DNA from 4 places in the Herbaspirillum sp. NPDC087042 genome. Region 3 is predicted to be linked to each of the others. Evidence: predicted binding sites of a transcription regulator. Region 3 holds the regulator's gene; each other region holds the start of a gene.

Region 1 (7,256 bases), on a different contig from region 3:
GGGCCGGTTTCGGTGTACTTGAAGGTGCGGCCGGCACGGAACACGTGGTCGATCCAGGCCTTCAGGGTGGAAGGCGGTGCGAAGTTGTACATCGGCACGCCGATGACGATGGTGTCGGCGGCCAGCAGTTCATCCACCAGGGCGTCGGATTGCTTGATCAGGTCGGCTTGCTCGGCATTGCGGGCGTCGGCCGGGGTGAAGTAGGCGCCCAGCAGGGATTCGCTCAGGTGGGGCAGAGTGTTGGCAGCCAGGTCGCGGTGCACGATCTTGCCGCCGGGGTTCTTGGCCTGCCACTGGGTGGCGAAGGAAGCGGTCAGCTGGCGCGAGATGGAACCGCCGCTGCGGGCGCTGGAATCGATATGCAACAAGGTGCTCATGGTCTGTCCTTTTGGTTGTTCGGTGGGCATCGTCGCGAGGGGACGATTGCGGTGGAAAGAACAATACCCAGTTTTCATTTCTTCCAATAGATGCGAGAATCGTATTTCACTGATCCATTTTTGTTGGTAATGATGATCGTGAAAAGAAATGACAGGAAATGAAGGGTAATGACCATGCTTGACCTGAATGATATCTGGCTCTTCGTCCATGTGGTGCGCGCCGGCAGTTTTGCTGCCGCCGGCCGCAAGCTGTCCATGCCACCCAATACCATCAGCCGCCGCCTGCAGGCGCTGGAAGCCGGCATGGGGGTGCGCCTGCTGCAGCGTTCCACGCGCCAGCTCAACATGACTGCCGCCGGGCGCGAGTTCTTCGAGCGCTGCGCGCCGGGCCTGGAGGACATCGAGCACGCCAGCGCCAGTCTGACCGAAAGCCGGGGCGAGCCTTCCGGCAGCCTGCGGGTGACGGCGCCGGTGGACTTCTTCGATAACTTCTCCATCGAGTGGATGCACGAGTTCATGTCGCTCTACCCCAAGGTACAGCTGGAGTTCGTGCTCAGCGATGGTCGCGCCGATCTCATCGCCGAGGGCATCGACCTGGCCTTCCGTGGTGGCGTGCTGCCCGATTCCAGCCTGGTGGCCAGGAAGCTGGTGGAGAGTCATCGCGGCCTGGTGGCCAGTCCGCGCTACCTGGAGCGGCATGGCACGCCACGGACCCTGTCGGACCTGATCGGCCATGCCTGCCTGGCCGCTTCACAAGCGCCGCAGCATACCACCTGGAAGCTGGAGGGGCCGGAAGGGCCGGAAAGCGTGCGCGTCAATCCGCGCCTGTGCGTCAACACGGCCCAGGGACAGTTGCGGGCGGCGCGCGCGGGTCTAGGGGTGGCGCTGCTGCCGACCATGCTGGCCTCGGAAGACTTGCGTAACGGTACCCTGGTCCACATCCTGCCGGACTACCAGCGCGACGCCATGGGCCTGTATGCGGTCTATGTCCATCGTCGCCAGTTGCCCAGCGCGGTCTCGGCGCTGATCGAATTCTTCGCCGACAAGCTGGAGCGCGGCATCGCCGACAAGGGGGCGCAGGTATGCCAGGAGCATCTGGCGCGCGAACTGGCGGCCAAGGAAACCAAGGCACTGGCCGAGCGCAAGCAGGGTGTTGGAGAAAGAGGCCGGCAGCGCGAGAAAGTGTCGGCCTGAGGCCATCGGTGACTGCGCTGCGCATCGCCCCGGAAAACAAACGCCCGCATGATGCGGGCGTTTGTTATTGACGACTGGCAGATACGCCGATCAACCCCGTTCGCGCAGGATGCGGGCGACGCTGTCGATCTTGCGGATGCCACGCATGGTGCGCGCCAGGTGCACGCGATCCTCGACCTGGATGGTGAAGCGCAGATACTTCATCGAGGCATTGCCGCCTTCGTCATCCATGCTCACCGAGACGATATTGGCATCGGACTCGCCGATCTCGGCCGCGATGCGCGCCAGGGTGCCGCGCTCGTTGTGGATCAGGATGGTGATGCGGCAATCGAAGCGACGGTTCAGGTCGTGGCCCCAGGCCAGCTCGATCCAGCGGTCTGGCTCCTTCTCGTGCAGGCGCTTGGCGGTCTCGCATTCCTGGGTATGCACGATCAGGGTCTGGTCGGGCTTGAGGTAGCCGGTCAGGCGGTCGCCCGGGATCGGCATACAGCATGGCGACAGCTGGGCCGACGCTCCTTCGCTGCCGGTGATGACCACCGGATCGGGCTTGTTGGGCAGCATGTGGCCTTCGGGATCGAGCTGCGGCACGCTCAGCCCGGTATCCATCATGGTCATGATGTGACGCGCCACCAGCGGGGCCATGCGGGTGCCGATGCCGATCTCCGCATACAGGTCTTCCATGGTCTTGGCGCTGGACTCGTTGAGCAGGCGCTCGACGATGTGCGAGGGCAGTTCCGGCTCGATACCCAGGGTGTGCAGGGCATTGCCCAGCAGGCGCCGTCCCACTGCTTGCGATTCGATCCGGTTGGCCGTGCGCAGGCGATGGCGGATCGCCGAGCGTGCCTTGCCGGTGCGCACATAGCCCAGCCAGTTGGGGCTGGGGCGCGAGGTTGGCGAGGTGATGATCTCGACGATGTCGCCGTTGTGCAACTCCGAGCGCAGCGGCGCGGGCTCGTGGTTGATGATGGCCGAGGTGGTCTGGTCGCCGATGTCGGTGTGGATGCTGTAGGCAAAATCCAGCGCCGTGGCGCCGCGCGGCAGGGCGATGATCTTGGACTTGGGCGTGAACACGTAGACCGAATCGGGGAACAGGTCGACCTTGACATGCTCCAGGAACTCGGCCGAATCGCCGGTCTGCTTCTGGATATCCAGCAGCGATTGCAGCCAGGCATGGGTGCGTTGCTGCAGGTCGGTCAGGCTGCCTTCGTCATCCTTGTAGAGCCAGTGGGCAGCCACGCCCGATTCGGCCACGCGATGCATGTCGCTGGTACGGATCTGGAATTCCACCGGCGTGCCATAGGGGCCGATCAGGGTGGTGTGCAGCGACTGGTAGCCATTCAGTTTGGGAATGGCGATGTAGTCCTTGAACTTGCCCGGCATGGGCTTGAACAGCGAGTGCAGGGTGCCCAGTGCCACATAGCAATTGGCAAAACTGTCGACCACCACGCGGAAGCCATAGACGTCCAGCACCTGGGAAAAACTCAGGTGCTTGTTGCGCATCTTGCGGTAGATGCCGTAGAGGGTCTTTTCGCGGCCGTCGACCTGGGCCGGGATGCCGGCGGCGATCAGGGTGCTGGTGACCGACTCCATGATCTTGGTGACCACTTCGCGGCGGTTGCCGCGGGCGGCCTTGACGGCCTTGAACAGGGTACGGTGGCGCAGCGGGTACAGGTGCGCAAAGGACAGCTCCTGCAGCTCGCGGTAGATATTGTTGAGGCCCAGGCGGTGCGCGATGGGCACGTACACTTCCATGGTCTCGCGGGCGATGCGGCGCTTCTTCTCGGGCGGCATCGAGCCCAGGGTACGCATGTTGTGCAGGCGATCGGCCAGCTTGACCAGGATCACCCGGACATCGCGTGCCATGGCCAGCAGCATCTTGCGGAAATTCTCGGCCTGCGCCTCGACCTGGCTCTGGAATTCGATCTTGTCCAGTTTGGACAAGCCATCCACCAGGGAGGCCACGGAGGCGCCGAAACGCTCGATCAGCTCTTCCTTCTTGACGCCCTGGTCTTCCATCACATCGTGCAGGAAGGCCGCCATCATGGCCTGGGCATCCAGCTTCCATTCGGCGCAGATCTCGGCCACCGCCAGCGGGTGGGAGATATACGGCTCGCCGGACTTGCGCATCTGGCCCAGGTGCATCTCATCGGCGAAGCGATAGGCTTCCTTGACCTTCTTCAGTTCGGCTGGGGTCAGGTACTCTTCGAGCTTGGGGATCAGATGCGCGAACGTCGCCACGCCACTGTGGGCAGTGGCAGGGGCGACGTCGTTGGGAGCGGCGCTGCGACCCGGTGTGGAACCGGCTGCGCGTTTGGGGCTAGGTGTGGCTGATAAGGTGGTGTCGGTAGTGGTGAGGCTCATACTTGACCGTTATCAGCTTCATGGACGGACCAGGATCAGGCCGGGACTTTCTTCAGCATTTCAATGCCGACCTTGCCGGCGGCGATCTCGCGCAGGGCGGTCACGGTCGGCTTGTCCTTGGCGTCAACCTTGGGGGTGTGGCCTTGCAGCAGCTGGCGGGCACGATAGGTCGCCGACAGGGTCAACTGGAAACGGTTGGGGATCTGCTTGAGGCAATCTTCGATAGTGATGCGGGCCATGTGAACTCCTGAATGACGGTCTTGCTGGATGGATTGAAAGGTCCGGTGCCCGGCGGGGGCTCCGCTTGGCTCAGCTCGCGTGAATACCCAGTTGCGTGAACAGGTAGGCGTTGCGGGCGGCTTGTTGCGGGAAGCGGCAGCGGGCTGCCTGGACGATCGCTGTCAGCTCCGATAAAGCGACGGCAAATTCTTGGTTGATAATAACATATTCGAACTCCGGCGAGTGCGCGATTTCGCCGCCGGCAGCCAGGATGCGGCGCGTGATGACGTGCGGCTCATCCTGGCCGCGCTTCTTGAGGCGCTCTTCCAGGGCGGCGATCGAGGGCGGCAGGATGAAGATGCCGATCGCATTGGTGAACTGCTTCTTCACCTGCTGCGCGCCTTGCCAGTCGATCTCCAGCAGCACATCGGTGCCATTGGCGATCTGGTCGGCGATCATCAGGCGCGAGGTGCCGTAGTAGTTGCCATGGACCTCGGCCCATTCCAGGAATTCACCCTCGGCCTGGCGCTTGAGGAAGTCATCCACGCTGGTGAAATAGTATTCACGACCATGTTCCTCGCCCGGACGCGGCGCGCGGGTGGTGTAGGAAATGGACAGCTTGATGGCCGGTTCCTGCTTGAGCAGGGCGTTGACCAGGGTCGATTTGCCGGCGCCGGAGGGGGCGACGACCATGAAGAGGCTGCCGGAGGTGGGGGTTTTGGCTGGCATGAATTTCTCGCTACTTTTGTTTCGAAGTGTTGGTGCTGGCAAGTCGCCGTCGTTCGCTGCCGTGGCGGCGCACGGACTTGGCCTGGTGGTGACTGGAGTGATTTCCGCAGGGTGGGCGGGGCATCAGGATGCGGAGTAATAGCATTAAAACTGCCGGGATGCCAGATTTTTCCGGGGGTAACGGGGTTGGCGCGGCCAGGGTGCTCACGACGGGTGTCGGCATTCTTTACATGTTCTTTACATATATTTCGCGTGTGGTTTGTAAGTTATTGAAATTATTGGATAAATGATCCTGGCATACAATGTGCTTTATCTTGGCAAACAATCAACTGAAGAAAGTTCGCCTTGAAAAAAATTTCCATTATCGCCGGTCTCGCCCTGTTTGGTGCTGTTGCCGCCTCTGCTCACGCTACCGCCATCAACGCCTCCGACCTGACTGCAGCGACCACGGTCAACATGTCCGGCGCCGGCACACCAGCCGCTGGTGCTTTCACCTATCAGGGACTGACCTTCAGCGAGGCTAGCACCGGTAGCGGTGGCCCGGGCTGGCGTAACCTGGTCCAGTATGGTTTGGGTTTTACTGATAACGCCGGCATCAGCAACATCACCATTGCACTCAATGCTGCCTATTCGCTGGTGGGCTTGAACGTCTACGTCGGCCCGGCGACCTATCTGGTGTCGTTCTATGACGCAGCATCCAATCTGGTCGGTTCCGAGTCGGTCAGCGTGCGGGGACAGTCGGTGTTCGCTGGTTGGCAGTCCGCAGGCGGCATCGCGTCCATCAACATCCTGGAAACCTCGGGTGACAATGGTCAAGTCGGTGGCTTTGACCAGGTCAGGTTCCAGAACGCCGTCAATGTTCCTGAACCCGCCAGCCTGGCATTGCTGGGCCTGGGTCTGGTTGGCCTGGGTGTGAGCCGTCGCAAGAGCAAGAAGCAGTAAGTTTCGTTTCTGCTATCTGAATAAAGAGGCCGGCTAGTCCGGCCTCTTTTTTTTCACCGCGTATCAGAGGCTTGAATGGTAGAGCAGTATGCTCATCTCCGTCCGCGCGGATGGCTTACTCCAGGTTCTGCACTTGCTCACGCATCTGGTCGATCAGGAGCTTCAGTTCCATGGAGGCATCGGCCAGTTCCTTGACGGCGGCCTTGGAGCCGACGGTATTGGCCTCGCGGTTGAGCTCCTGCATCATGAAGTCCAGGCGCTTGCCGACCTGGCCACCCTTCTTGAGGATGTGGCGGGTCTCGCCCAGGTGGGCCGACAGGCGCGCCAGTTCCTCGGCGATATCGATGCGGATGCCGTAGAGCGTCACTTCCTGGCGGATGCGTTCGAGCGACTCTTCGCGCGTGGCCACCGGGACGCTGGCGCCTTCGGTCTGCAGGGCCAGGCCCAGTGCTTCGGTCATGCGTTCGGTGGCTTTCTGCTGGAACTGGGCCACCAGCTGCGGCACCAGTGGCGTGATGCGGGCGACGATGGTTTCCATCGCATCGACCCGGGCCAGGATCACTGCCTGCAGCGCCGCGCCTTCGCGGGCGCGGGTGTCGACGAAGGCATCCAGGGTCTGCACCATGGTGGCGATGATGTCGGTCTGCAGGGTTTCCTGGCTGATCTCGGCTTCTTCCATCACGCCCGGCCAGCGCAGCAGTTCATTGATCGACAGGGGTGCCGCATCGGGGAACTGGGCGCGCAACTGGTCCTGCAGGGTGGCCAGCTGGGTCACGACGTTACCGTTGATGGCCTGGCTGTTGCCGCTGGCGACCTTGCGGCCGAAGGACAGGCGGCATTCCACCTTGCCGCGCACCAGGCGGCCCATGATGGCTTCGCGCAGGGATGGCTCGACCGCGCGCAGGTCGTCGTTGATGCGGAATTGCAGGTCGAGGAAGCGCGAGTTGACGCTCTTCATTTCCAGGGTGACCGTGCCGGCGCTGGTTTCACGGGTGGTGACGGCGTAGCCGGTCATGCTGTAGATGGTCAATTGGGGCTCCGTATGCTGGCGCATGCTGTGGTCATGGCGCTGGCGGGTTGGGATCGGGTTGCAGGTCAAGCGGGGCAGGACAGGGCGGGTTCGACAAGAGCAAACCACGGTAGCTGCGCCTATCCATTACAATGCCGGTCTTGAACGTTCCGGCAGCCGCCTGTGCGGTCTGCCCGGGGCTTGGCCCGGTCGGACCCCGCATTTTAAAGAAGATTGGCGGCGCCGCGCTATCAAAAACATCAAATCGGGCGTTTTTCCCCGGATCTTCGCCCATCTATCCAGCCTGATCGCAGATCACCGTCAACACAGTCAAGAGACAAGGATTCCCATGACAGCCTCCCATCGCCCCAGCGGCCGCAGCGTTTCGCAACTGCGCGAGGTGCGCATCACGCGCCAGTACACCA
Region 2 (7,256 bases), on a different contig from region 3:
CTCGCTGCCGAACTCGCGCATCATGATTCACCAGCCTCTGGGCGGCGCCCAGGGCCAGGCATCGGATATCGAGATCCAGGCACGCGAAATCCTGTACCTGCGTGAACGTCTCAACACCATCCTCGCTGAAAAGACCGGCCGCACGGTCGATCAGATCAGCAAGGACACCGATCGCGACAATTTCATGTCGGCCGAGGCCGCCGCTGAATATGGCCTGATCGATAAGGTGCTGACCGAGCGCGCTTGAACCTGAATTGAGCGCAGCGTCGCAAGACGCGAAACAAATGCCCGAACGGAACATGGTTCGGGCATTTTTTTTGGCAAATTTCTGATGAAATCGGTATAGGGCAGCTTTTTCGGCTCTATTTGCTTGATAAATCACGCTTGCGCTGACATATAACGAACATGTCGCCGTCTCATGAAGCATTTTGGGGCAGTGAACATGACCAAGCCGTGACGGATCCGGATTTCGCGGGTATGATCGGGGCGTAACTTCTATCCTAGTAGCTCTATGTCTGAGAAAAAATCTTCCAGCGGCGAAAAACTGCTTTACTGCTCCTTCTGCGGCAAGAGCCAACATGAAGTCAAGAAGCTGATTGCCGGTCCTTCGGTCTTCATCTGTGACGAATGCATCGACCTGTGCAACGACATCATCCGTGATGAAGCCGCCAGTGTTGATTCGGTGGCTGGCGCCAAGTCGGATCTGCCCACCCCCCAGGAAATCAGCGAACTGCTGGATCAGTACGTGATCGGGCAGGTCACTGCCAAGCGCATCCTGTCGGTGGCGGTGTACAACCACTACAAGCGCCTCAAGCACCTGGGCAAGAAGGACGATGTCGAACTGGCCAAGAGCAACATCCTGCTGGTCGGCCCGACGGGCTCCGGCAAGACGCTGCTGGCGCAGACCCTGGCACGCATGTTGAACGTTCCCTTCGTGATCGCCGATGCGACCACGCTGACCGAAGCCGGCTATGTTGGCGAGGACGTCGAGAACATCATCCAGAAGCTGCTGCAGAACTGCAATTACGAAGTCGAGAAAGCCCAGAAGGGCATCGTCTACATCGACGAAATCGACAAGATTTCCCGCAAGTCGGATAACCCGTCGATCACCCGCGATGTCTCCGGCGAAGGCGTGCAGCAGGCGCTGCTGAAGCTCATCGAGGGCACCATGGCCTCGGTGCCGCCGCAAGGTGGTCGCAAGCATCCGAACCAGGATTTCGTCCAGATCGACACGACCAACATCATGTTCATCTGCGGCGGTGCGTTCGACGGCCTGGCCAAGATCATCTCGGATCGCTCCGAGAAGAGCGGCATCGGCTTCTCGGCCAGCGTCAAGAGCCAGACCGAGAAGACCAATTCGGAAGTCCTGCTCAATGCCGAGCCGGAAGACCTGGTCAAGTTCGGCCTGATTCCGGAACTGGTCGGTCGCCTGCCGGTGATCGCCACCCTGAACGAACTGGATGAGGAAGCCCTGATCCAGATCCTGATCGAGCCCAAGAATGCCCTGGTCAAGCAATACGCCAAGCTGCTGCAGATGGAAGGCGCCGAGCTGGAAATCCGCCCGGCTGCCATGCACGCCATCGCCAAGAAGGCATTGGCGCGCAAGACCGGTGCCCGCGGCCTGCGTTCCATCCTGGAGCATGCGCTGCTGGATGTGATGTATGAATTGCCCAGCCAGCAGAACGTGGCCAAGGTCGTCGTCGACGAGAACACCATCACCAATGGTGCCAAGCCGCTGATGATCTATCACGACCAGCCCAAGGTGTCGGGCGCCTGAGCGCCTGCTGCCGTGCAGGAAACAGCCAGCGCCGCAGGGGATGCGGTGCCGGCTGGTAGCAAGAAGCCACCCGAAGTCCGGTAGCCGCAAAAGCGGTAAAATAAACCGGCGAAACTACTCTGGCTTCCATCGAAAAGCCACTCGGAGTTTACTTCGTGTGGCTTTTTTATTTTGTTGCGATCATGACAACGCGCAACCGGTGTAGAAATATTCACGTTGCCGGACTTGTGTTTTGGTCACTCGTGCCAACATCATTCACAGTAATTTTTGATAAGGCCCGCCATGACGACTCCTCTACTCACAGAACAATCGCAATTGCCGCTGTTGCCGTTACGGGATGTGGTTGTCTTCCCGCACATGGTGATTCCGCTCTTCGTCGGCCGCCCGAAGTCGATCAAGGCGCTGGAAGCGGCCATGGAGCAAGGCAAGAGCATCATGCTCGCGGCCCAGAAGGCCGCCGCCAAGGATGAGCCTTCGGCCGAAGACATCTATGAAATCGGTTGCGTGGCCAACATCCTGCAGATGCTGAAGCTGCCTGACGGCACCGTGAAGGTGCTGGTCGAAGGCGCACAGCGCGCACGCATCCATCACATCAGCGAACTGGAAACGCATTTCGTCGCCGACCTGACCCCGGTGGAGTCGGAGCAGGGCGATGAAGCCGAAGTCGAAGCCATGCGCCGTACCATCGTGCAGCAGTTCGACCAGTACGTGAAGCTGAACAAGAAGATCCCGCCCGAGATTCTGACCTCGCTGGCCGGTATCGATGATGCCGGTCGCCTGGCCGACACCATCGCCGCGCATCTGCCCCTGAAGCTGGAGCAGAAGCAGGTCATCCTGGAGATCTTCAACGTCGCCAAGCGCTACGAGCACCTGCTCGGCCAGCTGGAAGGCGAACTCGACATCCTGCAGGTGGAAAAGCGCATCCGTGGCCGCGTGAAGCGCCAGATGGAAAAGTCGCAGCGCGAGTACTACCTGAACGAACAGGTCAAGGCCATCCAGAAGGAACTGGGTGAAGGCGAAGACGGCGCGGATCTGGAAGAGCTGGAAAAGAAGATCCTGGCCGCCAAGATGCCCAAGGAAGCCCTGGAAAAGGCCCAGTCCGAGCTCAAGAAGTTGAAGCTCATGTCGCCCATGTCGGCTGAAGCCACCGTGGTGCGCAACTATATCGATACCCTGGTCGGGCTGCCCTGGAAGAAGAAGTCCAAGGTCAACAATGACCTGCCCAATGCCGAGAAGGTCCTGGAAGGCGATCACTATGGCCTGGATAAGGTCAAGGAACGCATCCTGGAATATCTCGCCGTGCAACAGCGCGTGGACAAGCTGAAGGCGCCGATCCTGTGCTTCGTCGGTCCCCCGGGCGTGGGCAAGACCTCGCTGGGCCAGTCCATCGCCCGCGCCACCAACCGCAAGTTCGTGCGCATGGCACTGGGTGGCGTGCGTGACGAGGCCGAGATCCGTGGCCACCGTCGCACCTACATCGGCTCCATGCCGGGCAAGATCCTGCAAAGCCTGTCCAAGGTCGGTGTACGCAATCCGCTCTTCCTGCTCGATGAAATCGACAAGCTGGGCATGGATTTCCGTGGCGATCCGTCGTCGGCCCTGCTGGAAGTGCTGGATCCGGAACAGAACCATACCTTCTCGGACCACTACATCGAGGTCGATTTCGATCTGTCGGATGTGATGTTCGTGGCGACCTCGAACTCCTTCAACATCCCGCCGGCACTGCTGGACCGGATGGAAGTGATCCGCCTGTCGGGTTACACCGAGGACGAGAAGACCAGCATTGCGCAGCGCTATCTGCTGCCCAAGCAGATCAAGAACAACGGCCTGAAGGAAGGCGAGATCAGCGTGGCCGAATCGGCCATCCGCGACATCATCCGCTACTACACCCGTGAAGCCGGTGTGCGTTCGCTGGAACGCGAAGTCTCGAAGATCTGCCGCAAGGTGGTCAAGATGCTGCTGCTGAAGAAGCAGGAGAAGAAGATCACCGTCACCTCGCGCAACCTGGACAAGTTCCTGGGCGTGCGTCGCTTCGACTTCGGCATCGCCGAGAAGGAGAACCAGATCGGCCAGGTGGTCGGCCTGGCTTGGACCGAAGTGGGTGGCGACCTGCTGACCATCGAAGCGGTGAACATGCCCGGCAAGGGCCAGATCATCCGTACCGGTACGCTGGGCGATGTGATGAAGGAATCGATCGAGGCCGCGCGTACTGTCGTGCGCAGCCGTGCCCGCAAGCTGGGTATCAAGAACGAAGTGTTCGAGAAGAGCGACATCCACATCCACGTGCCGGAAGGCGCGACCCCCAAGGACGGTCCGTCCGCGGGTATCGCGATGACCACGGCGCTGGTCTCCATCTTCAGCGGCATTCCAGTGCGTGCTGATGTGGCGATGACCGGTGAAATCACCCTGCGTGGTGAGGTGTTGCCCATCGGTGGCCTGAAGGAAAAGCTGCTGGCGGCGCATCGCGGTGGTATCAAGACCGTGCTGATTCCCGAGCAGAACGTGAAGGATCTGGCCGAGATTCCGGACAACGTGAAGAACAAGCTGGAGATCATCCCGGTGCGTTGGATCGACAAGGTGCTGGAAGTGGCGCTGGAACGCCAGCCGGTACCGCTGAGCGACGATGAAGCCATCGTCGAGACGGCGGTGGCAGCCAAGGATGGGGCAACCGATCCGGTGGTCAAGCACTGATCTGCCAGAGTTTCATCATCGGCGTAGTCCGGTATTGAAATGTTGAAAAGCGCCTCGTGAGAGGCGCTTTTTTCTTATGCGCCGGGGTTCATGGTTCATTGCACTATTCTGAATGACTGATCCTCGCTGAAAATCACGTCAAAACCCTGAAACCCGCTTGACACCTGGGGAAGCGGCTTGTTTAATAGCCGCTGCGGAAAATTTCCGCAAGGCAAGCGACGGTGAGAGGGGCTCTGTCGTTGGGTCGCATGAGCTGTCACTTGAAATCAAACCAAACCAAATACTTGTTCGAGGGGCGTAAGTGAATAAAGGCGAACTGATTGAACACATTGCCGGTGCCGCGGATATCTCCAAGGCAGCGGCCGGACGTGCAGTAGACGCATTCATTGGTGCAGTGAAGACCACGCTGAAGAAGAATGGCACCGTGACCCTGGTGGGTTTCGGCACCTTCGCAGTGGGCAAGCGAGCAGCGCGTACGGGGCGTAATCCCCAGACCGGAGCCGCCATCAAGATCAAGGCAAGCAAAGTTCCTAAATTTAAAGCTGGCAAAGCTTTAAAAGATGCTATAAAATAATGTTCTTTCGTTGCTGAGGAAACAAAAGCAACGAGACTGTTAAGGTTGCCGGGCGCTTAGCTCAGTTGGTAGAGCGGAGCCCTTACAAGGCTTAGGTCGGGAGTTCGAGCCTCTCAGCGCCCACCAGCATCTTGCAGTCTGCACCCGTTTTGGAGCGGTAGTTCAGTTGGTTAGAATACCGGCCTGTCACGCCGGGGGTCGCGGGTTCGAGCCCCGTCCGCTCCGCCAAATAAAACGCCTCGTTCGCAAGAACGAGGCGTTTTTGTTTTTGCGCAGCAAAAACGGGCGGAGTGGAGGGAGCCGCCTGCGCGGAAACAATCCTCACTGTCGGAATTCCTTTCAATCCGAATTCCTGATGTGAGTTTTGGCGGTAGACGGCCGAAAAATGATGCATTAAATACAATAAAATCAATGGCTTGGAAACAGGGGAAGTGAGGTTTCAATTCTGGCAAGGTTATTGCATTGACAATATTGCCACTAACCGAATGAGGACTTCATCATGACTCTCACCAAGCGCCTGCTGGCATTAATCTCATTTGCCCTGGCATTCTGCATGCCAGCCGCCCACGCCAATACCGTCACCATTGACGGCACCTGGTATAGCAACACCCAAAGCTGGAGCATCACCTTCACCGGTAATGCCGACGGCGCCGGCAATATCAATCTCGCGAACCTGACGGCGCTTTCCTTCTCGGATAGTGACAGCCAGACTTTCTCGCTGGGCAATGTCAATGCTTTCGGCACCTTCAACGTCAATACCAACGTATGGTCCAGCAATGCCGCTGACTGGTTCGGCAATCTGGATGCATTCCTGACTTCAAACTACTTTGGCTCCAACTTCGGCTGGAGCCTGGCCAACGGTTGGGACTACTTCCCCCCGGTGGATTCCTACACCGTGGTGAGAAATACCGGCGGTACGGTCCCCGAGCCAATGTCGCTGGCACTGATGGCCCTGGGTCTGGTGGCCTTGCGCGCATCCCGCCGCCAGCCCAAGGCCGCTTAAGCAGGGAGCCGCAAGCCGCAATAAGCCGCAGCAAGCCAGACGCACAGCACGCGTCGACATCAATTACTAACGATCTGGTCTTGCAGGGCAGGGGCCACCTCACGCGAGGTGGCTTTTTTTTGCGCTTGCCGGCCATGCAAAGGCCGATCCTGCGCCATCCTCATGACGTACGTTTGATCACGTGGCAAGTACACTTGTTCGTTACGTGACACGCGTCCCTGCCTGGATGCTTGTCGCGTCGTAAAACATCATAAAAACTCTATTTTTACGTGACATTTCTTCAAAGTAATGTTTAACTTGTGGTGAATTTGCGGTTTCTCAACAAAAGAGACCGGCGTTAGCCGAGGCGGATTGGTTTTGAGGAATTACCCATGCTGGCAGCTCTCGATGGATAGCCACCAGCCAGGCGTAGCACCCCGACGAATCGATATAGAACCAGTAGAGATGCAGTAAGCGGATTCGCAAGAGTGTGACGACACGGAGTACGCGGGGCGTAGTGGCCGTGCCGTCGACTGCATGTTCGATATCTATTCGGGATAGGAAGGGGTGGCAATGAAGCTGGCCAATTTCAATATTGGCGTCCGCTTGGGGGGCGCATTTTCGGTAGTCTTGCTCTTGATCGTGGTGACCGCCCTGGTCGGGGTCAGGAACCAGTCATCCAATAATGCCGAGATGAACGGCATCGTCAACGAGAAGTACCAGCTCATCGCATTGAGCAACCAGATCAAGAACAATGGCTACAAGGCCAATGCGGTACTGAGCAATATTCTGCTGGCGTCCTCACCCGAGGCATCGGCCAAGTACATGGAGCAGTACGTGGGCCTGCGCAAGGCCAATACCGAGGCTTACCAGCAACTGGAAGCCTTGCTCGACAACGACAAGAGCAAAGCCCTCTATGCCGAGCAGACCACGGCGCGCAGCGCCTATGGCGTGACCGTGCGCAAGTTCTTCGAATTGATGAAGGCCGACAGTCGCGCCGAGGCAACCACGCTTTACCAGGGTGACATGTCACGCCTGCAGGTCGAGTACTTCGTCACCGTCGACAAGATGGTCAACTACCTGGCCCAGGAGATGGTCAGCGATGCCCGTCAGGCGTCCGACCAGGGTCAGATGGCCGTGGTGCAGATGATTGCCCTGTCGGCGGCAGCGGTAGTGCTGGCGTCCATCATCGGTTTCCTCATCACCCGAACCATCACTGCGCCGGTCAAGAA
Region 3 (7,256 bases):
GCCCTTGCCACTCCGGCGTCAACTGCGAGGCAATACCAAAGAGGTCCAACACCCGTCCGAGGGTGTGATCGACCATCTCTTCCAGCGAGGCCGGGCGCTGGTAGAAGCCCGGCAGTGGCGGGAAGATCACCCCCCCCATTTCGGTGACGGAAGTCATGTTGCGCAGGTGCGCCAGGTTGAAGGGGGTTTCGCGCACCATCAGCACCAGGCGGCGGCGTTCCTTCAGGACCACGTCGGCGGCGCGCGTGATGAGGTTGTCCGACAGGCCATGGGCCACCGAGGCCAGGGTCTTCATCGAACAGGGGGCCACCACCATGCCGGTGGAGGCAAAGGAACCGCTGGCGACACAGGCGCCCACGTCACGCACGTTGTGCACCACGTCGGCCAGCGCTTCGACATCCTTGCGCCGCATGTCCAGCTCCTGGTGGAGCGTGAGCACGCCGGCGTCGGAAATCATCAGATGGGTCTCGACCTGCCCCTGCTTGCGCAGGTGTTCCAGCAGCCGCACGCCATAGATCGCGCCGGTCGCGCCAGTGATGGCGATGACCAGGCGCTGGCGCGGTGTGCCGGAGGTGGCGTTCATGATCGCCAGGCTTGTCGGGGAAAGCGGATCAGCCCTGGATGAGGGTCTGCAGTTCGCCCGAGGCGTACATCTCGCTCATGATGTCGGAGCCACCGACGAATTCACCCTTGACGTACAGCTGGGGAATGGTCGGCCAGTTCGAGTATTCCTTGATGCCCTGGCGCACGTCCGGGCTTTCCAGCACGTTGACGGTGACGATGTTCTCGGCGCCGCTGGCCTTGAGCAGCTGGATGGCCTTGCCGGAGAAGCCGCATTGCGGGAACTGGGCGGTACCCTTCATGAACAGCACGACAGGGTTTTGGGTCACGGTTTCTTTGATCCAGGATTGGACGTCGCTCATGGCTATGCCTTTGAAAATGGGATTGCCGACATTATAGGGAAAAGCCGGCGCTCGCGTTGGAACCGCCACACCCGGATTGATCTCGCACACAACAGTTTATTTCAATCGGGAAACTATTTATATGATATGCAAGCAATGACGCAGCTTGCCCAAATGCAAAAGGGCGCTTGCGCGCCCTTTGCTCATGTCAGGTGATGAAACTGTCAGGGCATCATGCCGCGCCAGCCATCATGTCGCCGGCAGCTTCGTCCGGCAGGCGTTTGGCGGCGGAGTGATGCTCCTGCAGCCGGTCCTTGTGCTTGATGACCTGGCGATCGAGCTTGTCGATCAGGGCATCGATAGCAGCATAGAGGTCGTGTGCGATGCTTTCCGCATGTAGATCCTTCCCCTTGATGTGGACGTTGATTTCCGCTTTTTGGCGCTTTTCCTTTTCTGTGAGTTTATCTACGCTCAGGATCACGCTGACGTCGATCACGTTGTCGAAATGGCGCTTGATGCGTGCCAGCTTGCTTTGCACGTATTCCCGCAGGGCGGGGGTCAGTTCGAGGTGGTGTCCACTGATGGTCAGATTCATACAACACTCCTATCGTGAAGTCACTGGAGGTTCGAGCAATCCATCGCTACTGCTGCGCTGCCAAAGGCACGTCTGACGTGTCGGTTGGCATCGGATGCTTGCCAGAACACAGCAACGGCTACTGCAGAGAAACTGAGAAAAAAATGCGAAACACTCAGAGGGACTTGCGGAGATTGACCGGCGGAATCTTCAACACTTCGCGGTATTTGGCGACTGTACGTCGCGCGACCACCATGCCTTGTTCTGCCAGCATATCCGCAATCTTGCTATCGGATAATGGGGTCTGCGGGTTTTCGGCTCCTATCAACTGTTTGATCAGTGCCCGTATCGCGGTGGAGGAGGCTTCGCCTCCGGTTTCAGTCGCGACGTGGCTACCGAAGAAGTACTTCAACTCAAACATGCCGTGCGGCGTGAGCATGTATTTCTGAGTTGTCACGCGAGAGATTGTGCTCTCGTGTAGACCCAGTGTATCAGCAATTTCACGCAGCACAAGGGGGCGCATGGCGACTGCCCCATGTGAAAAGAAGTTTCTTTGACGTTCGACAATAGCCTGTGCAACTCGCAAAATTGTATCGAAGCGCTGGCGCATATTCTTGATGAGCCACTTCGCCTCCTGCAGCTGGGAAGACAGCGATCCCTCGCCCTTGGCCTGCTTCAGCGCACTCGCATACATGGCATTGACGCGCAGCTTGGGCATGACCTCATGGTTGAGCATGACCTGCCAGCCGGTCTTTGTCTGTTTGACAATCACATCCGGCACCACGTAGTCGGAGGAATCGCGCGCGAATTCCGCACCCGGATGGGGGCGGCACTGGCGGATCACCGCCTGGGCTTCGCGCAGGTCCTCGTCGTCGCAATCGAGGGCTTTCTTGATCTTGTTGAAGTCGCGCTGGGCGAACAGCGGCAGGTAATCCTCAACGATCCTCAGCGCCAGCTTGCGGGTCACGAACGGCACCTTGGGCAGGCGCCGGATCTGCAAGGCCAGGCATTCGCCGGCACTGCGCGCGCCGACACCGGCCGGGTCCAGGCTCTGCAGCAATTTCAGCGCAATGCCCAGCTCTTCCAGGTCGATGCCCAGCTCTTCGGGCAGGCGCGCCAGGATATCTTCCAGCGGTTCTTCCAGATAGCCGCTGTCGTCGAGCGCGTCGGTGAGCAGTTCCAGCAGTGCGCGGTCGCGCAGGGTGCGGGCGGTCACGCGGATCTGGTCCAGCAGGTGTTCGCGCAGGGTGATTTCGTGGGCTTCCAGTTGCGGACGGGCATCTTCGTCGTCAGACGATTTGCCGTTGCGGGCAACGTCGTCGAAGCTCCAGTCGGACTCGCCGCTGACACCGCCCTCGGGGGCGTTGTCCTGGTATTCGAAGCTGGATTCGCCATCGGCGCTGGCGGGGGCCGCGTCGCCGCTGCCTTCGCTGTTGCCTTCGGCCACACCCGAAGAGGGCGTGGCACTGACGGCACCATCGGCCAGCAGGCGCACCGAATTGTCCAGCGCATCGTCGAGGCGTTCCAGCAGCGGATTGTCGGAGAGGATCTGTTCCAGCTCCTGGTGCAGTTCCAGCGTCGACAATTGCAGCAGTCTGATCGACTGCTGCAATTGCGGCGTCAATGCGAGGTGCTGCGAAGTTCGTAACTGGAGCGATTGTTTCATCTGTTTTTCGTGTGGCGGCGTGGCCCGCTGTTTTCTATGCCTAGCATCTCCGCACGCAGGTCTTACATGCGGAAGTGCTCTCCCAGGTAGACGCGTCGGACCGATTCGTTGGCGATGATCTCATCCGGATTGCCGCTGGCCAGGACCGTGCCCTGGTTGATGATGTAGGCGCGGTCGCAGATGCCCAGGGTTTCGCGCACGTTGTGGTCGGTGATGAGCACGCCGATGCCGCGTTCCTTGAGGAAGCGCACGATGCGCTGGATCTCGATCACCGCGATCGGGTCGATACCGGCAAAGGGTTCATCCAGCAGCACGAAGCGCGGATCGGTGGCCAGGGCGCGGGCGATCTCGACGCGCCGGCGCTCACCGCCTGACAGCGACAGGGCCTGGCTTTCGCGCAGCTTCTCGATCTGCAGTTCGTGCAGCAGGTTGTTGAGGCGGTTCTCGATTTCGTCGCGCGAGAGTGACTTGCCGTCTTCCTTGCGCAGTTCCAGCACGGCGCGGATATTGTCTTCCACCGTCAGCTTGCGGAACACCGAGGCTTCCTGCGGCAGGTAGGACAGGCCCAGCGTGGCGCGCTTGTGGATGGCCAGGCGCGAGATGGGCGAGCCATCCAGGTCGATCTCGCCGCCATCGGACGGCACCAGGCCCACGATCATGTAGAAGGAGGTGGTCTTGCCGGCGCCGTTGGGGCCGAGCAGGCCGACCACTTCGCCGCTGCGCACTTCCATGGAGACATCGCGCACGACCTGGCGGGCGCCATAGCTTTTCTTCAGTCCGCGGACTACCAGCGAGCTCGTCATTACTGGTCCTTTCCGGGTTGCGCGGCCTGGGGCTTGCGTTGCGGCGCGGCCGGCTGACCCGGGACGGAAGCAGGGGCGGGAGCAGGCGCAGCACCGGCCGGCGGCGGACTCTTGGGCTGGATCACGGCCGTGATGCGGCCGGCGCCCGGCTTGCTTTCGCCGCTGACGGTGTTGTTGACCGAGTAGAACTCGGCGCGGCTGTCATAAGAGATGAACTCGCCATTGACCTCGTCGGTGACGCGCTTGCCATCCATGCGCTGGATGTGGGCGCGCTGGAACAGCTTGGAAATCTCGGTCTGCTCGGAGTACTCGATGCGCTCGGCCTGGCCTTCGATCCACAGGTCGGGGCCGCCATCGCGCTTCTGGCGGAAGCTGGCCAGTGCGCCCGGGGCGGCGTACAGGGTCGCATACTCGTAGCCGTACTGGTCGGTCGTCAACACCACGCGACCGGCCTTGATGATGAGCGTGCCGCGGGTCATCACGACATTGCCGGTGAAGGTCTTCACCTGGCGCACGTCGTCATAGACCATCTGGTCTGCTTCGATGTTGGTGGGCTTGGTGGAGTCGGCCTTCTCGGCACGCGCCACGCCGCACACGGCAACCAGCATCAACAAGGGCAGTAAGAGTGAGCGTTTCATAGATTCCTGTCGGGTCTTGGCGATCTTGTTGTAATGGGGAGGGACTCAGCGTTTCTTCGGGGCCGGCTCGTAGTAGCCGCGGACATTGCCAAACAACTGCACGACCGCCGTGGCGTTGTTGGCCAGCATGCCCACACCATTCAATCTGGTGGTGCCCATCGTCATTGCAACCGGTTTGTCGGTCTTGACGATTTCATCGTCGGGCAGCAACAGCAGGTATTCCGACACCAGGTGCATGGGGTCGCGTCCCTTGGTGGCGCCACGGATGGCGTTGGCATTGCCGTACATGTGGATCTGGGTCTGGTCATCGGTCACGTGGGCGGTGTCCGAGTACAGCTCCATGGGGGGCTTTTCCTTGTCCAGGTTGTGCACCACCGGCTTGGTGATCTCGAAGGAGTCGTCCAGCGGGAAGTGGACCATCTTGGTGCCGGAGACGTCGTAGCGCGGCAGGCCGGTCGGCCCCATCTTCACGTAGTTGAAGTTGTCCAGGTAGTAGTCGGGCTTGCCGCGCGGACGTTGCGCCGCCTGCTGGTCGCCAGTGGCGCGCAGCGCCTGCAGCACCCAGAAGCTGCCCAGGGCGGCGCCGATCAGCAGGACCAGGATCACCACGATGCGGATCCGGTCGGCTGCACGTTCGCCGCTGCGCCCGCTCATGCCAGGTACGGCGCCAGCGCCGCCTCGTAGTTGCCCTGGGCGGCCAGCACCAGGTCGCAGACTTCGCGCACCGCGCCGTTGCCGCCGCTGGCCTGGGTCACGTAGTCGCTGCGGGCCTTGACCTCGCGATGACCATTGGCCACGCAAGCCTTGAAGCCGACCCGGGTCAGCACCGGCAGGTCGATGACGTCGTCACCCAGGTAGCCGCAGGCCGATGCGCTCAGGCCGGTGTGCTGCAGCAGTTGCTCGAAGGCCTGGCGCTTGTCATGCACGCCCTGGAACACCTGGGCGATGCCGAGATCGCGCGCACGACGCAACACGTAGGGCGACTGGCGCGCGGTGATGATGGCTGCCGCCGTGCCGAACTGCTGCATCATCTTGATGCCGTGGCCATCCAGGGCGTTGAAGCGCTTGAACGCTTCGCCGTCTTCGCCATAGAACAGCCCGCCATCGGTCAGCACGCCATCGACGTCGAAGATCATCAGGCGGATAGCGGCGGCCTTGGCCAGGACGGCCGGGTCGAAGGTGCTGGCGAAGGCTGGCGTGGTCATCAGATCACCTTGGCACGGGTCAGGTCATGGATGTGCAGCGCACCGGTCAGCACGCCATCGGCATCGGTGACCAGCAACTGGTTGATGCGGAATTCTTCCATCAACTGCACGGCATCCACCGCCAGTTGGTCCTGGTTCACGGTACGCGGGTTGGCGTGCATGATGTCGGCGATGCAGAACTTGCTGAAGTCCTGGCCGCGTTCGAGCAGGCGGCGCAGGTCGCCGTCGGTGAACACGCCGATGGGACGGAAGTCCGCATCCACCACGGCCGTCATGGCCATGCCCTTGCGCGTGATTTCCATGAGCGCCTCCGACAGCGAGACATCCGGGCGTACCGCCGGGATGGCATCGCCACTGCGCATCACATCGCGCACATGGGTCAGCAGGCGGCGGCCCAGCGCGCCACCGGGGTGGGAGCGGGCGAAATCCTCTTCCAGGAAGCCGCGCGCATCCAGCAGCGAGACCGCCAGCGCGTCGCCCATGGCCAGGGTGGCCGTGGTGCTGGCGGTGGGGGCCAGGTTGAGGGTACAGGCTTCCTTGTCCACGCCCACGTTCAGGTGGACGGTGGACAACCGGGCCAGGCTGGAGTTGTCATTGCCGGTCATGGAGATGATGACCGCGCCCATGCGCTTGACGATGGGCACGATGGCCATCAGCTCGGCGGTTTCACCGGAGTTGGAAATGGCGATGAAGACATCCTTGGCCGTCACCATGCCCAGGTCGCCATGGGCGGCTTCGGCCGGATGCATGAACAGCGACGGGGTGCCGGTGGAGGCCAGGGTAGCGGCGATCTTGCGGCCGATGTGGCCGGACTTGCCGATACCGGAAACGACGGCGCGGCCATTGCTTTGCAGCAAGAGATGCACGGCCTGGGCCAGTGGCTCGGCGCTGTCGTCGGACAGGCGGTTCTTCAGCGCCAGGATGGCATCGGCTTCGATCTGCAGGGTCTGGCGCGCCAGTTCGAGGGCGCGGCGGGCATCCCCGGCCGAAAAAGATGCAGGCGTGGTTTTGTCATCGGTTACACTCATAACCGAAGTATAAACGAATTAGCAAAGCAAAAAACTTGCCAGATGTAAGGGAATGCTGCTGGCCTGACCCGGTCGGGCGCGGTGCAGCATGCTTGCAACAGGGAGCGCACTGGCAGTGGCGACGATATCAGGTTGCGGTGCAAAAAATGGTAAGGCAATGGGGGCACAGGAATGAAGCTGCTGTTGCCATGTCGCCGGCCTGAATCCACAAACTGGTGCGCACCAAACTGGGCCGGTGCTGGCGTGCCGCGGCCATCATCCCGATCGGCCTGATCGGCTTGATCTGCCCACCCATCTCGGCCATCCGGCATGTTTCTCGCTTCACGGTGGTCAATGCGATTGCCCGTGCTGATTCCCGGCGAGTCCCAACATCGTTACCAGAATCACATCATCCACACATGTTTTCCGGACTGGAACTGACCCTCTTCCTTCTGGCCGCG
Region 4 (7,256 bases), on a different contig from region 3:
GACGCATCAGGAAGCCGGCGCCGAAGGTCATGAAGGTCAGCATCAGCGAGGCAAACTCGTTATCGCTGGGGAAGAAGGCCTTCGAGATATGGGTCGCGTAGAAACCGAACAGGAAGAAATCGAACATTTCCATGAAGTTGCCGCTGGTCACGCGCAGCACAGTGGAAAACTTCGATTGCGAAGAAGTGGATGTACTCATGGTATGTGCCTCATTTATGGTGTGGGCGGACCGTGTTGATTCCGGTCTTGCGCCTGTCTCGTCCAGCCGGTCAGGCAGGTTGTGTCAGGATCTTTTTTGTTGGACAGCTATTGCGCCGCCGATTCTATCCCCGAATTCCGGCATGTGGACAGGTCGGAGGGGGCCGTGATGCAGATTTCGGTTTTTTCGATAGCTGGATGAAAGCTTCAGAAGGAAAATCGTCCGAAAAAGCAGCATTGGTGCTGCCAGATGCGTTGCGTCAATGCGCACCCGGCGCAATCATGGTGCAATGCCGCATCGATGCTGTCGGCATCCTCAACGCTTCGCAACATTTCGCAACGATCGGAAAGGTATTCATGAAAACTGCCGTCTTCAGTGCCCGTCGCTACGACCAGACCCTGCTGGCCCGCGCCAATGCCCGCGGCGCCCACGAACTGGTGTTCCTGCAGGATCGTCTCGATATCAATACCGCCCAGCTGGCCGCCGGCTGCGAGGCGGTGGCTGCCTTCGTCAACGACGACCTCGGCGCGCCGGTGCTGGAACGCCTCTCGGCCCTGGGCGTGCGCTTCGTGACCACGCGTTCGACCGGCTTCAACCATATCGACATCCAGGCAGCACGACGACTGGGTCTCGCGGTGGCGCGCGTGGCCGATTACTCGCCGTATTCGGTGGCCGAGTTTGCCGTGGGCCTGCTGCAGGCGGTCAACCGCAAGATCGCCCGCGCCAGCATGCGCACCCGCGAAGGCAACTTCGAGCTCGATGGCCTGATGGGCTTCGATTTGCATGGCAAGACCGTGGGCGTCATCGGCACCGGCAAGATCGGTACGCTCTTTGCCCGCATCATGGCCGGCTTCGGCTGCGAGATCCTGGGCAGCGACGTGCATCGCAATCCCGATTTCGAGGCGCTGGGTGGACGCTACGTGAGCCATGCCGAGCTGTTCGCCGCCAGCGACGTGATTTCCCTGCACTGTCCGTTGACCGAGGGCACGCGCTATATCGTCAACGCACAGACACTGGCCAGCGCCAAGCCCGGCTGCATCCTGGTCAACACCAGTCGCGGCGGCCTGGTCGATACCGAGGCCGCCATCGTGGCTCTCAAGAGTGGTCGCCTGCGCGGCCTGGCCATCGATGTCTATGAACAGGAAGCCAGCCTGTTCTTCCAGGACCTGTCCTCGACCATCATCACCGATGATGTGATCCAGCGCCTGGTGTCCTTCCCCAACGTGATCGTGACGGGGCACCAGGCCTTCTTCACCGAGGAAGCCATTGGCCAGATCATGCAGACCACCATCGACAACCTGGATGACTTTGCCGCCGGTGCCAGCCTGGGAGAGCGCCTGGTGGCGTGACCAGATCAGGAGCCCGGGCGGTGGCGGTTGAACAGCGATTCAAGCTGTTCACCGATGCGTGGCAACAGATGCTGGCGTACGCGCTGGATGATCTCGCTGGCATCGGCCTGGCCATAGGTTTCGGCCAGTTGCCGGTGCAGCTCGAAATGCAGATAGAGCAGCCCGCGCAGGCTCTGGAAGGCGGTCGGATGGTCTTCGCCGCAGACCAGGGCATTGTTGTTGAGTACGTTGTCGAGCACGCCGGGATCGAACAGGCGGACCTGGCAGATCACCGCATGACGCACGATTTCCATGTCCAGGGCTTCCAGCTCCTGGGTCAGCTCATCGGGAGTGTGGCGCTCGGCGCCCAGTTTTTCGCTCATGATGGTCTTTCGGCGGAAGAGGGGGGAGTACAGCTTAACCTCAGATTAGCATTTGCTGCAGCGCCGAAAGTTGTTGAAGGTCAATTTAATCCAGTTGAATCAAGCACTTTTGTTAATTCATTGTGAAAGAGTGCAAAAAACTGTTGCAGGGCAGCGAAGCCAGGCTCCGCTGCCCCGTGGCTCAGGCTGCTTCGACCATCGGATAGAACTCGCGGTTTTCACGCACGATGCGCTCGAACAGCATCTTCAGGACCCGATTGGCCTCGGTCCGGAAATGTTCGGGTTGCTCGGCGATGCGCTGGGCATCATTCCATTGGCGGGAGAACTGGCCGTACTCGGTCGAGATGCTGGTCATCTCTTCCTGGTACTGGCGCGCCTTGGTCGCCAGCGTTGCATCGGCCTGCTGTAGGGCCGGATAGAGGAAGCGATCCTCCACCGACAGATGCAGCTTGATGACCGAGCTCATGGCGATCACCACGCGGGCGATGGCCGCCGCCTGCGCGGCGATGCCCTGCGCTGACAACGCCTTGAGTTGTTGCACGTGATCGAGGATGTCCGCGTGTTCGCGGCGGTACTTGTCTAGATTCATTGCGATTCCTGATGCCTTGTGATGACGAAGATGCTGCCTGGATCACTCCAGTGCCGCGGCCGGGCCGAAGAACTCGTAACGGCTTTGCGCAGACGGCACGCCGAGTTCGCCGAGATAGCGCTTGATGGCCTTCATGAAGGGCTTGGGGCCGACGAAGTAGGCGTCCACGTCGCTGCTCTTGGGCAGCCACTGCTGCAGGCGGGCACGGTCGATGAAGCCGGTGGCTTGCGGTGCCGGATCACCCGCGCGCGGCTGCTCGTAGCAGAAATGGACCTGCAGCTGCGGATTGTGCGCGGCCAGTTCTTCCACCTGCTGGCGGAAGGCATGCACGCCGCCGTGGCGCGCCGCATGAATAAAGTGCACCGGACGGCCGCTGGGCAGTGCCGCGGCCAGCATGGTCATCATCGGCGTGATGCCGACGCCGCCGCTGATCAGCACCAGGGGCTTGTCACCCTCGGTCAAGGTGAATTCGCCAGCAGGCGGGAACAGCTCGACCACCGATCCGACCTGGATCTGGTCATGCAGTTGGCGCGACACCTTGCCCTCTGCTTCACGCTTGACGCTGATGCGGTACTGCGGTGCCTGTCCCGGCTGGCGCAACAAGGCCGACAACGAATACTGGCGACGTTGTTCCTCGCCACCGACCACCATGCGCATGCCGATATACTGGCCCGGGGTGAAGTCCAGCAACTCGCCGCCATCCTGCGGGGCGAAGTAGAAGGAGGTGATTTCATCGCTCTCGGCCACCTTGCGCGTGACCACGAAATTGCGGGCACCGCGCCAGCCGCCCGGGGCCTGGGCCAGGTCTTCATATTGCTGGCGCTCGGCACCGATGAGGATGTCGGCGAGCTGGCCATAGGCCGCTGCCCAGGCATCGATGACGGCATCGGTGGCGATCTCGGCGCCCAGCACTTCGCGGATGGCGCGCAGCAGGCAGTCGCCCACCATCGGGTAGTGTTCCGGCAGGACCTGCACGGCGACGTGCTTGTTGATGATCTGTGCGGCCAGCGGACCCAGTGCTTCCAGGCGATCGATATGGCGGGCATACATCAGTACGCCGTTGGCCAGTGCGCGCGGCTGGTCGCCGCTGGCCTGGTGGGCGCGATTGAACAGCGGACGCACTTGCGGGTAGTCGCGCATGAGCAGCTTGTAGAAATGCGTGGTCAAGGCTTCGCCGCCGGACTCCAGCAGGGGAACGGTGGATTTGACAATGGCGAGTTGGGCATCGGTAAGCATGCTAGGCCTTTCAGTGATGGTGGAGTGGATATGCCGGCGGTCCGGTCTACCCTCCGTTATTACAAGAGTCGTGCCATGCCCTGCATCCTTATGAATCAATGACTTGCGTCAGTGTGGAGTCATGTGGACTCGTGTCATAATGACTCCTTATTCTGGGATGGGTAGTCATAATGACCTCAAAAGTGCTGTTGGATGCCTTGCTGCCGCTGGTGGCCGACCTCTCGCGCGAGATCGATGACCGCGAGCGCTATCGACGCCTGCTGCACACCATGCGCACGCTCTTTCCTTGCGATGCGGCGGCCCTGCTGCGCCTGGAAGGCGAGATCCTGGTGCCACTGGCCATTGATGGGCTGGCCGGCGACACGCTGGGTAGACGCTTCCGCGTGGCCGACCACCCGCGTTTCGGCATCCTGTTATCCAATGCCACGCCGACCCGCTTTGCCGCCGACTCGCCCTTGCCTGACCCTTACGATGGCCTGGTCGATGGGCTCAACGACCTCCACTCCGGCCAGCTCGAAGTGCATGACTGCATGGGCTGTGCGCTGGCCGTCAACGGTCGGCCCTGGGGCTTGCTGACTCTCGATGCCCTGGGGCGCGGTCGTTTCGATGGCGTGGACATGGCCTCGTTGCAGGCCTTCGCGGCGCTGGCCGCGGCCACCGTCAACGTGGCCGAGCGCATCAGCGATCTGGCGCAAGCCGGTGAGCAGGCGCGCCAGCGCGCCGAGCTCTACCGGCAAGGGCTGGAAGAGAGCCAGGGCAAGCGCGAGCTGATCGGGCAGAGCCCCGCGCAGCGTCAGCTGATGGAAGAAATCCGCATGGCCGCCCCCAGCGACATGACCGTGCTGGTGGCAGGAGAGACCGGCACCGGCAAGGAGCTGGTCGCGCATGCCCTGCATGCAGCCTCGCCGCGTGCGCACAAGCCTATGGTCAGCCTCAACTGTGCGGCCTTGCCCGACACCCTGGTGGAGAGCGAATTGTTCGGCCATGTGCGGGGTGCCTTCTCGGGCGCGGTGGCGGACCGGCGCGGCAAGTTCGAGATGGCCGATGGCGGTACCCTGTTCCTCGACGAGGTGGGCGAGTTGCCGCTGGCCGTGCAGGCCAAGCTCTTGCGCGTGCTGCAGAGCGGGCAGTTGCAGCGGGTCGGTTCGGACCGCGAACATCGCGTCGATGTGCGTCTGATCGCTGCCACCAATCGCGACCTGGCCGAGGAGGTCAAGCGCGGACATTTCCGGGCCGACTTCTACCATCGGCTCTCGGTCTTCCCGATCCGTGTGCCGCCGTTGCGGGAGCGCGGTCGTGACGTGCTGCTGCTGGCGGGTTATTTCCTGGAGGAGAACCGCGCACGGCTGGGCCTGGCCAGCCTGCGCCTGTCGGCCGATGCGCAGCGTGCGCTGCTGGACTATCCATGGCCGGGCAATATCCGCGAGCTGGAGCACCTGGTGGGACGTAGCGCCCTGCGAGCCCTGGCGGCGCACAAGACACGTCCGGCGATCCTGACGCTGGATGCAGCCGCGCTGGAACTACACGCGGCAGAAGCGGCGACGCAGCCCGGTGCGGCCGTGCCGGAGGAGGGCGAGCCGACGTCGGCAGGGAGTCTGCGCGAGCGGGTCGAGGGGTATGAACGCGGGCTGGTGGAGCAGAGCCTGCAGCGCCATGGCGGCAACTTCGCCGCCACCGCCCGCGAACTGGGGCTGGACCGCGCCAACCTCAACCGGCTGGCGCGGCGGCTGGGCTTGCGCTGAGCGCGGCCAGCTGCGCCGGGGCGGTCAGTTTCGCTACGGATCAGGCCGGAGAAGCCTCGCCGTCGGGTTCGGCCAGCTGACCACGGATGCGGATGGCCGTCAGATGACGCGCCGCAGCGACGTCCTCGTTGACGTGCTGGAGCGCCTGGTCAGGCGCGCCGGCGACGTGCTCCGGCAGGGCCGTGGCGGGGGCACCGAGCGCGCCGTGGGAAGGATGCTTGAGTTGCGACATGATGATCTCCAAGGGATGAAAATGCCGTGTCGGCCCGCCTGCCACCGTCAGCAGGAGCGGGTCGGACGATGAGGGCAGGGTAGCCGTTCTGGTTGCACTGCAACAGGTGGCCCGTGGCTGATTTGCGTGTAGGAATGACGGCAATGCAGCAGTGTCGGCCTGATCCCGCCCGTCTATTGCTGCCTGGCGCAATCCGGCAGCAGGTGCCTGCGCTGTCACCGGAGATTTCGTGATCGTGATGGTCTTGAGCGATTGGGGTGATGGAAGAAACATGGCCAGAGAACAGCAGGCGTGAAGTGCAAAAAGGGCTTTCACGTTTGCCTCCAGGACGTCGCGGAAATGTATCGCGATCCCTTCGCACAATTGCGGACATTGATCTTGGGCGGAGGTTGTACCGGCTGCGTACTGACATTGGTATTGACGCTGGAACTGACCTGTACGGGTGGGTGATTGCGTGGCACCGATACCGGATTCATGAACATGATCATCTCCTCGGACATGGCGGCACAATTGCTCGCCAATGCGTGCAGAGTAGTCCCTGAAAATGCTCAGGGGCTGTCACTTGCTGACCTCCGGAAAGGCAATGCTGGCCAGGGCTGACAGAGGTTTTTCCGGCTTGCCTGATGCTTGTGCCTGACCGTTTGTTGCAAAGCAGCAATTGCCGCTTTTCCTACAGGCAAATGGGCCTCAGTCCTATGTTGGCTGGCGCCGGAGCACCGCTAACATCGCTCAAGCCCTGCATGCCGTCCGGCCCACTGGCTGGGCGTGTAGCGGGTGATTCACGCCACCCGATGTCACCGGAATCAGTGAGCTTGCGCGTATTTCTGATGTTGATGCAGCCTGAAAGAAGTGCTGACGCGCCGCACCAGAAATCCCGCTCTCACACTCCAGAACATCCAGCCCAAGGAGCCCTCCCCATGACGACCTTACCCGCCGCCGATCTGCAGTTGCCGCTGTTCGTGTATGCCCAGAAGGACGACCTGACGGCAAAGAGCGCATGGATCGCGCTGCAGGAACATCATCGCGAGCGCGCCCGCCATTTCCGTCTTGACCGGCTGTTTGCCGCCGATGACAAACGCGGTGAGCGCTTCACTGCCGAAGCGGTGGGGATCTACCTGGACTATTCCAAGAATCTGGTCACCAGCGAGACCATGGCGCTGCTGATGCAGCTGGCGCGCCAGTGCGGTCTGCAGGATCGTATCGACGCCATGTTCCGTGGCGATCGCATCAATCACACCGAGGACCGTTCGGTGCTGCACACGGCCTTGCGCATGCCGGCCCAGGAGCATCTGGTGGTCGATGGCGAGGACGTGGTGGCCCAGGTGCAGGAGGTACTGGGGCGCATGGAAGCCTTTGCCACGCAGGTACGCAATGGCCAGTGGCTGGGCCATACCGGGCGGCCGATCCGCCATGTGGTCAATATCGGCATCGGTGGCTCCGACCTGGGGCCGATGATGGCGCATGAGGCCTTGCGCCATTACAGCCAGCGCGAGCTGTCGCTGCATTTCCTCTCGGATGTGGATGGTGCGGCCTTGCTGGAAACGGTG

What was found. Region 3 encodes sigma-54, which starts transcription at its own class of promoters, with help from an activator protein. Its sites were predicted from a motif close to TGGCANGNAANCTGCTTT; they were not measured.
Region 1: the regulator sigma-54 is predicted to act here: its motif matches at 5,174-5,191, upstream of ACIPHN_RS22660 (PEP-CTERM sorting domain-containing protein).
Region 2: the regulator sigma-54 is predicted to act here: its motif matches at 5,489-5,506, upstream of ACIPHN_RS02190 (PEP-CTERM sorting domain-containing protein).
Region 4: the regulator sigma-54 is predicted to act here: its motif matches at 3,794-3,811, upstream of hmpA (NO-inducible flavohemoprotein).

What each region holds. Positions count from the first base shown of each region.
Region 1 covers NZ_JBIUZW010000020.1:18,894-26,149, forward strand. Annotated here, with positions in the region: gene ACIPHN_RS22635 (FMN-dependent NADH-azoreductase) at 1-377, opposite strand, end outside; gene ACIPHN_RS22640 (LysR family transcriptional regulator) at 552-1,571, shown strand; gene ACIPHN_RS22645 (RelA/SpoT family protein) at 1,662-3,932, opposite strand; gene rpoZ (DNA-directed RNA polymerase subunit omega) at 3,968-4,171, opposite strand; gene gmk (guanylate kinase) at 4,242-4,880, opposite strand; gene ACIPHN_RS22660 (PEP-CTERM sorting domain-containing protein) at 5,226-5,822, shown strand; gene ACIPHN_RS22665 (YicC/YloC family endoribonuclease) at 5,938-6,852, opposite strand; gene rph (ribonuclease PH) at 7,181-7,256, shown strand, end outside.
Region 2 covers NZ_JBIUZW010000001.1:493,329-500,584, reverse strand. Annotated here, with positions in the region: gene clpP (ATP-dependent Clp endopeptidase proteolytic subunit ClpP) at 1-247, shown strand, start outside; gene clpX (ATP-dependent Clp protease ATP-binding subunit ClpX) at 512-1,777, shown strand; gene lon (endopeptidase La) at 2,060-4,468, shown strand; gene ACIPHN_RS02205 (HU family DNA-binding protein) at 4,770-5,042, shown strand; tRNA gene ACIPHN_RS02200 (tRNA-Val) at 5,093-5,168, shown strand; tRNA gene ACIPHN_RS02195 (tRNA-Asp) at 5,194-5,270, shown strand; gene ACIPHN_RS02190 (PEP-CTERM sorting domain-containing protein) at 5,542-6,045, shown strand; gene ACIPHN_RS02185 (methyl-accepting chemotaxis protein) at 6,598-7,256, shown strand, end outside.
Region 3 covers NZ_JBIUZW010000010.1:174,975-182,230, forward strand. Annotated here, with positions in the region: gene ACIPHN_RS15320 (UbiX family flavin prenyltransferase) at 1-583, opposite strand, end outside; gene grxD (Grx4 family monothiol glutaredoxin) at 612-923, opposite strand; gene hpf (ribosome hibernation-promoting factor, HPF/YfiA family) at 1,135-1,497, opposite strand; gene ACIPHN_RS15335 (RNA polymerase factor sigma-54) at 1,652-3,142, opposite strand; gene lptB (LPS export ABC transporter ATP-binding protein) at 3,205-3,945, opposite strand; gene lptA (lipopolysaccharide transport periplasmic protein LptA) at 3,945-4,583, opposite strand; gene lptC (LPS export ABC transporter periplasmic protein LptC) at 4,629-5,237, opposite strand; gene ACIPHN_RS15355 (KdsC family phosphatase) at 5,234-5,788, opposite strand; gene ACIPHN_RS15360 (SIS domain-containing protein) at 5,788-6,816, opposite strand; gene ACIPHN_RS15365 (hypothetical protein) at 6,944-7,150, opposite strand; gene ACIPHN_RS15370 (cation:proton antiporter) at 7,215-7,256, shown strand, end outside.
Region 4 covers NZ_JBIUZW010000001.1:402,091-409,346, reverse strand. Annotated here, with positions in the region: gene ACIPHN_RS01810 (MFS transporter) at 1-199, opposite strand, end outside; gene ACIPHN_RS01805 (2-hydroxyacid dehydrogenase) at 556-1,548, shown strand; gene ACIPHN_RS01800 (hypothetical protein) at 1,554-1,910, opposite strand; gene ACIPHN_RS01795 (hemerythrin domain-containing protein) at 2,092-2,499, opposite strand; gene hmpA (NO-inducible flavohemoprotein) at 2,542-3,735, opposite strand; gene norR (nitric oxide reductase transcriptional regulator NorR) at 3,906-5,477, shown strand; gene ACIPHN_RS01780 (hypothetical protein) at 5,518-5,709, opposite strand; gene pgi (glucose-6-phosphate isomerase) at 6,627-7,256, shown strand, end outside.